DNA from 2 places in the Okeania sp. genome. Region 1 is predicted to be linked to the other one. Evidence: riboswitches for the same ligand, from Rfam matches in the RefSeq annotation. Region 1 holds a riboswitch; the other holds the start of a gene.
The links. Region 1 has a riboswitch for cobalamin ahead of AC3DU7_RS06945 (sirohydrochlorin chelatase). Riboswitches for the same ligand answer to the same signal wherever they lie in the genome.
Positions count from the first base shown of each region.

Region 2: linked by a shared signal. The riboswitch ahead of AC3DU7_RS00650 (HupE/UreJ family protein) and the one ahead of AC3DU7_RS06945 (sirohydrochlorin chelatase) in region 1 are both predicted to bind cobalamin.

Region 1 covers NZ_CEZPJD010000074.1:12,289-17,365, forward strand. The annotation lists gene AC3DU7_RS06940 (DUF29 family protein) at 119-688, opposite strand; gene AC3DU7_RS06945 (sirohydrochlorin chelatase) at 1,507-2,541, opposite strand; cobalamin riboswitch at 2,574-2,743, opposite strand; gene AC3DU7_RS06950 (hypothetical protein) at 4,313-4,573, shown strand.
Region 2 covers NZ_CEZPJD010000003.1:25,653-30,729, reverse strand. The annotation lists gene rbp (RNA-binding regulator) at 676-981, opposite strand; gene clpX (ATP-dependent protease ATP-binding subunit ClpX) at 1,453-2,814, opposite strand; cobalamin riboswitch at 3,410-3,565, shown strand; gene AC3DU7_RS00650 (HupE/UreJ family protein) at 3,540-4,262, shown strand; gene AC3DU7_RS00645 (DUF1636 domain-containing protein) at 4,306-4,698, shown strand.

The DNA.
Region 1 (5,077 bases):
TTAACTTCAAAATGAGACGTTTTTTCGTCTGAAATTCCCTCATAACAAAAAAGCTTTGTCTCAATCTAAAGTTAAATGACTATAACTTCTGACTTCTGACTTATAACTTCTGACTTCGTTAATTCTGCCTCCAGTCTTCTCCACCAGGCAACTCAATTAAAAAATCATCAACAACTTTTGGTAATTCTTTTTTAGAGTAATTATAAGTTAATTCTAGTAAATTTTTAGCTATAGTCATTATCTTATTTCTATCAACCATATTGAGTAGTTGAAAAGATGTATAAGCACCACCTAAGACTTCTATACTAGAATCACGAATTGCAATTTCTATTGTTTCTTCTAATATTTCTTGCCACTGGTCTTGTTTTATATAATAGGATTTCTTGTTTTCTTGAAGGTTGATTTTTTTGATTTCTATTAATGAGCCACGAATAGAAGCTGCCCAAGAATTTGTTAATCTCTGCTCTAGTTGATTTTTAATGAGATGTATTAACATCCTAATTACAAAAGATTCAATGGCATTAATTTTTGCTTGCCGACTCATTCCATCTAATTCATATATTAAATTTAGAGCATCTTCGTAGCGTTGCTCTAATATACTATTTTTTAAATCTTCTAATTCTTGAATCATCTTGTTTGTGGCAAAGGAAATTTTAAAAGTAGGAGGTAAGCATTCAGGCGTCAGCACTTCAGCTATCAGCTATTACTTTCAGTTTTAGATAAAAGATTTACTAATTGAGTCAGAATTTATACTTACTGTAAAAACTGGCTGAAACACTCTATATTCATTAAAACCCCCTTATGAGAACTGAGAGCTAATAGCTATTTGCGCAGCATTCCACAGGAAATACTTACAGTAGGAGTTTAGACTGATCTGGTTTGAGATTCGATTTTAAGATACTTAATCCTAATTATACCAAGTGCGAAAAAATAGTATCATATCATGTCTTATTAAATAACTGTAATCAACAATGTTTACAGCTAATAACTGATAACTGAAATGACCTAACCTGGTAGGGAAGTTGCATGCAATATCCCTACATTGTGATTAATTAATGTTACTTGATATTAGGGCTAATACCAGTTTTATATGAGGTTGCATAGAATGACAAAATTCATAAATGATCTATCTGTACCTACATCTATCTGCGGTCAATTATGCTTTCAATATTTTTCTATGCAGCTTCATTTCAATTTGGTATAAAGCCCTACTACAAACAAAAACTTTTTTTATCGTTAATTATCTGGACATGATATTATGTTATGTCTATTTGGATAACCATTATAAATATCTCCAGAAAAGAAGGAATAGGGAGAAATCATTGATAATTTATGGATAATAATTGATTTTATTTTTAATTTTTACCATGATGTGTAATAAAAAAAATTAGGTAGTAGTTTGCAGCAACTATTTATCAAGAGGTTCGTGACCAAACCCCTATAGTTATACTGAAAAATAGCTGTTTTTTCCCATTCCCTTTGTTCCCGACTCCCAACAAATAATATCTAAGGAACTTGCCAAATACGTTGATGATATTCTTCTGGTTGAGCATAGGGGTCAACTACAGAATGATTATGGTCGTGACTATGATTATGTGAGTGAGAATGGTGATGATGACCGTGAGAATGTTCCTGATTACTAACAGCAGCTAAGCGAAACTTACACATTTCACAGTTCATTTGTACCTCTCCTAACTGTGTCTCTATTTCTCTTTCTCGTAATAATTCTAATAATGTTGGATGCGCTCCCATTTCTGGTAGACAAGTCATAGAAATATCTGGATATTGTTCTTGTTGTTGGGCTGTAATATCAAATATTTTCTTGACTAAAACACCAGTAAATAGAAAGTATGGCAAAACAATAATTCGCTTCGGTTGATATAATCTAGCTCGCCGAAAACCTTCTTCTAAACGAGGGTGAGTAATGCCAATAAAACAAGTTTCAACTGTTAGATAGCCACTGCCTTCCCATAACATTCGAGCCAGTTTATAAACATCTCCATTCGCATCAGGATCGCTCGAACCTCGTCCTACAAATAATAAGACTGTTTCAGAGGGATTAAAATTAGTTTCTTCTAATTCTGTAAGTCGCGATCGCCACAATTCTAAAATCTTTGGAGTAATACCAAAATGCCGCCCATAATGGAATTTGATTTGAGGATGTCGTTGTCTTGCCCTGTCTAATTCATTGGTAATATCAAATTTATTGTGGCGAGCTGCAAATAATAAAATTGGTAAAGCAGATAATTCTGTGTAACCTTGTTCTACACATTTATCTACTCCTTCTTGAATAGTTGGACCTGTTAATTCTAGAAAGCAAGGTATTACAGGCCGAGATTTATCTAAATTTTGATATGCTGCAACAAAATCTAAAAAAGTTTCTTTTCCATCAGCATCTCGTGTACCATGACCTATCAATAATAAAGGTCTTTGTAGTGGTAATTGAGGCAATTTATAACTTGTAGAGATACTACTTATTTCTTCTGTTGAAGTTAGAGTATTTTGTGTTTTTATTTCGGAGTTTTGAGTTGAATATTTCATTAATTATTCTTTCCCGTGTCAGGCAGGAAGTTAGGGTTTACAAGTGATAAGTAGGTGTTCTGGCTGATCGATTAATTAGTAAGTAGTTATTGATTTTTTCTATTAACTATTTTTGTCGATTTACAGTTGCCGCACAGCCCCGGACTTGCACCGGAGTTTCCCCACTTTTTTCACAAAAAATATATAGCAATTAGTAGATCGCCCATAGGCAGTCAAATTTTTTTTCTTTATCTTGTCTAGTTTTCAAGTACACAAACTGCTATAAATTATTGTCACCAAAAGTTGCCAGTATTTCCCTACAATAACTTAACTTTTAGTTATTTTAGCAGACTTAATTTTTTATTAATTCTTAAAGATTTATAGACAGCCATTGTTAAAGTCATTCATACCAAATCCACTGATAAAAAGCTAGTTTTTCCCAAGCTGTCCTCAACTTTTTGCCTCCTGCCTTCTGTCTCACTCTTGTAATTAACCAGATTTAGTATCACCTCAGCATAGTTTTTTTTTAAGCCAAAGTCTGTATGTTCTTTCAATCATCAAAGCTGCTGTAATCATAGTCAGGACTTACGCAAAGACACTGTGTATAGAGTCCAGTAACTATTGGACAATAGTTATGAGTACTATATATAGCGTATCTGCGTAAGTCCTAAAATAGTTCAAATTACCTTTTATATCATGTCCCGATAATTAGTAGACCTCTCCAGAAAAGAGGGAACAGGCAACAGGGAACAGGCAACAGGGAAGAACAATTGATAATTTATGGATAAGAATTGATTGTCTTTTTGATTTTTGGAGATGTCTAGCGATCAAAAAACTTTCTCTTTCTTCTTCTTTCTTTCCTCCTGACTCCTGAAAACTGAGTCGTTTATTTATAACTAGGGCTTGCTGATTAATTATAAAAGTATTGATATATAAAGGTTTGAGCATTTTTAGGGTCGAATTGCAGTGCGCCTGTTTCAGTTGAAAGCGCTCAAAAAGCTAGTATTTTGGGCTGACTATGGCAGAAAAATCACTCTTACAATTCTTACTCCTACTTCCTCTATAATTCCCATTTCTCCTGTCTCCTGTCTCCTACCCCTACTAAAAGACTTTTTCAGCAAGCCCTAACTATTTAGCCGGACATGATATTACTTTGTTTTTTCATTCTGTTAAGCACTCCAGCAAAATGGCGTGGCAGATGAAACTAAGGTTGCGCACTAGAAAAAATTTTGATATAGTAAAACCATGGGGGTAGCTCGCATATATACATGATTTTTTAGTCAACTAAAAAAAATAGCGAACGTAGGGAACGTAAAGATAATATTACTGAAAGGGATATTTTTAATAGAAAGTAGTCATAAAATACCCCTCACTCTTCTAAATATTCATTTAACTATTAAAAAAGTTTAAGCTGTCAAATATTAGGCCAAAATAGTAGTTTTAGTATTGATACTGATAAAGAATATCTACAAAAGAAAAAATATCCAAAGTGTGGACTTGTGGAAAGCAAAAGAAAGTTCTGCGGGATATAGGAAAATAAAAAAAATCAGCTTTCAGATGATATTTATAATTTAAAGAAACAATCATCTCTTATTTATAAGCTTAACTTTATACTATATTAAAACCAGTCTTAAGCTGAAAAAAAGTTGTGAGGAGAAAACAATCTTTCACCTCTAACGGCAATTCTCAACCAGAGTTAGCCCAGAATATTCAAAACTAATTAAGCAAGATTGGTAACAAAACGATAGAATCGTAAGCCGTAGTATCTGACCACATAATTCTGAAAATTACTATGAATGACACAACTAACGAATTACTCGAAAATATGCCCAGGGAGCAGAGAGTTGGGCAACTGCGCAACTTAATTGAAACTTTACACATAGCTGATGAAGTGGCCAATAAAGGCTATCTGATCACCAGCTCAGAGTTAGCAGATTTAATGGACATCAATGCTAGTGCTGTTACCAGCCGTGGAGACCATTGGGTTTGGCGGAACTGGGTTGTATCTAGAGTACGTCGTGAAGGAAACCAAAGTGCGATTCGTTTCTGCTAAAAGTCAAGGCCATCAGGTTATAGCAGAAGGCAGAAGGCAGAAGGCAGAATGCTATATAGCAATGTGCGCTGACTTTTGTACAAATTGCAGGAGGTGTCCAATAGCTAAAACTCTTATATTATTCCTGACGGAATACTACACAAACAGCTTTTATTCCCCCTGTTGCCTGTTGCCTATTGCCTGTTGCCTGCGCGCAGCGCTATAAGACGTGAGTAGAGTAAGGCCATTAGCCTTATAACTAAATGACCTTGGAGGTGAAATTCCTTCCGCCCAGGTGCAGGGTTGACAGCATTACCCCTACGGCAAGCGACTAGCCATCAATCCGTAAAGCGGGGTAAAAAGGTGGTAAAGCTCTTAGCTTAAGTGAGTTTCCATCAAGCACAATACCCATTGGATAGCGAAAAGCGAAGATGTAATTGAAGCGTCGTAAATTTCAACCAGTGAAATAAGCTGTAACACTGGAGCCAAAAGGCATAGGATAGGGAGTTGGCGAGATTTGGTTCG
Region 2 (5,077 bases), on a different contig from region 1:
GAGAAGAGAATAATATTTCCTTATATTCAATTCCGTAACGGTTTTAACCAGAGATAATTATCCATTATCCATTAATGAACACCAAGTACAGTTCAAAACTTGGAGTTGCACATTATCAGGAAAGGCACTAGGGCAGAAGGCAGAAAGCAATTCTGACTTGCATAAATGCCTATAACTGAAGGGAACAAGGGTATAAAACCCCATCCAATTGTTCTTTCTGCCCTTTGCCTTCGTTCATGGAATTATTGCCAAAAATTAGTTTAGACTTTGACTAAAAAACCTATACTTCAATTATGCTAGCAATTATCAAATCCAAGATGCAATTCAATCAAAAATCTCAAATCATTTAGTTACTATGCAACACCTATTTTTGACTTCAACTTTAAAGTCTGCTTTCAGATATTCCTGAGTATGGTATGTTTTTTCTCACACGTTTATGCCTACACCAAATACATTAGACTTCTCCAGAAATAAAATATTCCTACTCAGCAAGCTTTTTAGATAGGTTATATATAGTCCATTTAATGAGCGCTCAAATAGCCTCTACTATCGATTCAGATCGAGTTTTCCTATTTTTCCCGATTCCTGTTCCCAGTTCCAGTGCTCAACATTTCTGCATTTTTTTTCACGCCTATGTCTATTTGATGCGGGCATTATAGTAACGTCTTTGATAAGTTAGTAGTTGTTGCGAGAGAACTTACGATTATTGCCACCACTGTAGTTACCACCACCCTTATTTTCTCGTGGTTTGGCCTTATTGACTCTCATGTCACGACCCATCCAACTTGCACCATCCAAAGCTTCAATTGCTTTTTCTTCATCCTCCTCGTTTACCATTTCCACAAATCCAAAACCACGCACTCGACCTGTTTCACGGTCTATAGGTAAGTGAACTCTTGTTACCTGTCCATATTCAGCAAATACTGCATTTAAGTCCTCTTGCGTGACATCGTAGGATAAATTACCCACATATATTGACATAGACTGTCTCCCAAATCAGTTAAAAATTTAAAAAGAATAAAACTCGGAGACAAGTCTGTAAAGAAAAACTGGAAAACGCCCATCGAACTTAAACAGATCCTCGAAACCGATAACACATTCTATTATATCACAAGCTTGATTTTGCAATAGTAAAATCAAGAAAGTTTGGCTCAGAATAGAGCAGGCAAAAGGCAGCAGCCAATCTGTGGGAAAAATATTTCTCTGTCTTCAGGTTTATTATCAGTCTATTTTCTAACCAACCCATTCTTTGCTATAGATTTGTATATAAGAATCAAGCAAGTTTTTATTTCTTTATATACTTTAATAATTTCGCCTCTCTAAAAATCAAAGGGCATCTCTAGAAAAGAGGAAGTAGGGAGTAGGGGGACAGAATAGTTGATTTGATTTTTTATTATTAGAGATATCTTAGAGATAATTAAATCTCAAGGCAATATCAAGACTTGATAAACATTAAGCAGACTCATGCTGCTTATGCCAAGTTGGATGCCATAACAATTCAGCAGTGGATCTTTTTTCTACCATTTCTTCAGTGATAATACAACGAGTTACATCTTTACGGGATGGCAACTCATACATTACCTCTAACATTAACTCTTCTAAAATGCCTCGTAATGCTCTAGCTCCTGTTTTGCGTCTATATGCTTCTTTAGCGATCGCCCTGAGAGCTTCTTTCTGAAATTCTAACTTAACATTATCCATCTTTAATAATTTTTGATACTGTTTAACTAGAGCATTTTGTGGCTCAGTTAATATTTTCATTAATGCCGTTTCATCTAATGGGTCAATTACTGTTAATACTGGCATTCGTCCAATAAATTCTGGAATCAAACCAAACTTAACTAAGTCATCTGGTTCTATACTTTTGAGTACATTAATATTACGTTTTTCTTTTGACTGTAAAGCTATATTATCTTTATTAAGATCTTCGGCCTGAATAAAGCCCAATGATTTTTTTCCCTGTCGTTGTTCAACTATTTTCTCTAACCCGACAAAAGCACCACCACAAATAAATAAAATTGAATTGGTATCCAGCTGAATAAAATCTTGATAGGGATGTTTACGTCCTCCTTGTGGTGGGACATTAACTATTGTCCCCTCCAAGATTTTTAATAAAGCTTGTTGGACTCCTTCTCCAGATACATCTCTTGTAATAGAAGTATTTTCACTTTTACGAGCAATTTTATCTATTTCGTCTATATATATTATTCCTCTCTGAGCCGCTTCTATATCAAAGTCTGCTACTTGCAATAACCTTAACAAAACATTCTCTACATCATCCCCTACATAACCAGCTTCTGTAAGGGTCGTTGCATCTGCTACTGCAAATGGCACATCTAGTAATTCTGCTAGAGTTTGGGCTAACAGAGTCTTTCCACAACCAGTTGGGCCAATTAATAAGATATTAGATTTTTGTAATTCCACATCAGGGTCAACACTGTTATCGGAATTATGATTTGTTTGACAACTTAGACGTTTGTAGTGATTATATACTGCTACTGACAGTACTTTTTTTGCCTGTTTTTGTCCAATTACGTGATGATCTAAGTATTGATTAATTTCTGTAGGTTTTGGAACTGCTTCTAAGGAAGGTTTGCTCTTACCTGAATAATTATTATTTGCTAATTGCGATCCGATTTGGTTAGCGGAAGTATCATCTTTTCTAGAGTTAAAAATTTCTTCTTCTAATATTTCGTTACATAGTTCTACACATTCATCGCAAATATAAACCCCAGGACCTGCTATTAACTTACGGACTTGATCTTGGGACTTGCCACAAAATGAGCATTTAAGATGAGAATCGTATCTGGACATACTTGTTTTCTTCCTTGATGATGGGGATCGTTTTTTCTGAGGAGTTCAAAAGCTGTTATTTGATATTTAGGAATTGAAAAATCCAGCAGATTAGTCATATTTAAGTCTGAATTTCACAACTTCTTGTGTTTATAGTTTCAACTCAACTCTGATTATATATATTTTTTAAGCATTTTAATTTTTCAATAGGATAATTGAAATAATTTACTATAGTAATTCCCATACTTGTAAGGTACAAAATTCGTAATTTTTAGGGAACAGGGGACAGAATATAAATCAAAGATAGGTGTATCTCACGTTTACGGAGAAACTCTATATGAGATTTATCTACTCAGAACGTTTAATAAGTATGAGCATCTGGCCTGATTATTTGAAACTCAAAAAATAAAAATAAGTTTGGTCTGAATCATTAACAATTGTAGCTTGGATTATGATTATATTATATCCACAATTTCTTAGTTTTTTGCATAATCTAGATTTAGATACTGACTAACTATATTTTTTTAAAAGATGTATTAAGTTGTATTAAGCAGAAAATGTTGAAAATTTTATAAAAATCAAAAATATTTTGAGTGAGAAGAGAAATATTGTGATATAGTTTTCAAACTATGTTGGTTCTAGCGAGGGTTAGTCGTTAGAAGTAAGGGGAAAGTTTGGTGTAAATCCAACGCTGTCCCGCAACTGTGAAATGAGTTTAGTAAAATCTAAAATTTCATTAAGCCAGAATGCCCACCAACATTATTAAAAATGATAATCAATACATCTGCGAGGTACGGATGAAAGATAGACATTACAAGCCTACCAAAAGTAGGATTGCTCATCAATTGCATAGAGTAAAAGTAATTTTCGCACTGGCAATTTTAATTTTTTTCAGCACAATAGAATCGGCAATAGCTCATCATCCAATGGATGGAAAAACACCAAGTAATTTGTGGGAAGGTTTTCTATCTGGTGTAGGACATCCAATTATTGGAATAGATCACCTGGCTTTTGTAGTTGCAGTTGGATTAATTGCAGTAGGAATCCCCAATGGTATATCAATAATAGCATCTTTTCTCGCTACAGTAATATTAGGAACAGGTATACATCTTCTCAGTATTGATTTACCTTTAGCAGAGATAGCGATCGCTCTATCAGTAGTTGCTTTTGGTACAATGCTAGTTCTCAAACAGAAGCTGAGTCTCCAATTATTAAGTATTTTTGCAGCTATTGCGGGTATCTTTCATGGTTATGCTTATGGAGAGGCAATTATTGGTGCAGAAATGACACCTTTATTTGCATATTTGTTCGGCTTTACAACGGTGCAGTTATTAATAGCATTATTGGTAATGAAATCTGCTGAATTAGTCAGTAATTCTTGGGAAAATAAATTCTTTCTTGTAATGCGCTTCCTGGGTTTGGCAATAGGTGCTATTGGAATGGTATTTTTCACCAGCGCCATATCTTAGTTAATAGCACAATTAAATTCCTGGAAATTATCAAAAAAACAAAATGTCTACGCCACAAATATTGTTTGTTTGTACTACTTGTGCGAGTGTTTGGAAAAATGGGAAACGACAAGGCATTAGTGGAGGAGAAAAACTACTTGATCGACTTTCCCAACAATATAAAAATTGGCATTTAAGGGATAGGTTTTCTATCAAGCCAATAGAATGTATGAGCGCTTGTAGTCACTCTTGTGCTATTTCTTTTGCTGCCCCTGGTAAGCACACTTATGTATTTGGAGATTTACCATCTCAAACAGAAGTTTTGTCAGAAGTATCAGCAGCAGTATTAGAATGTGCCAGTCTATATGATGCTAAATCTGATGGATTATTATCTTGGTCGGAAAGACCTGAGCAGTTAAAAAAAGGTGTTTTAGCTAGAATTCCACCATTGAAATAGCAGTCAGCACCTCAGCAGTCAGCTATCAGCTTATCAAGGTGTTTCATTAATTGATAATGGATAATTGATAATTGATAATTACCTCTGGTTAAAACCGAGAGGATTGAAAATAAGGAAATATTATTTCTTCTCTTGGTTGATTGGATATGGCGAGGGGACCCGCTCTTGACAGAGTCGCTCCGCTTTATATGTTGCGGAGCAAAATGCCATCCCTCAACCGCTTTTTTCCCCTTAAAAGGGGAGGCTTTAAACCAGAATAATTTAATTATTAATTATTAATTATTAATTATTCGGTAATGAATGGGGATTTTAATCATCCATAAAAAGCGCACCACGGGCTTTTTAGAATAAGCGTGGGGACTTAAACCCTTGGATTTTT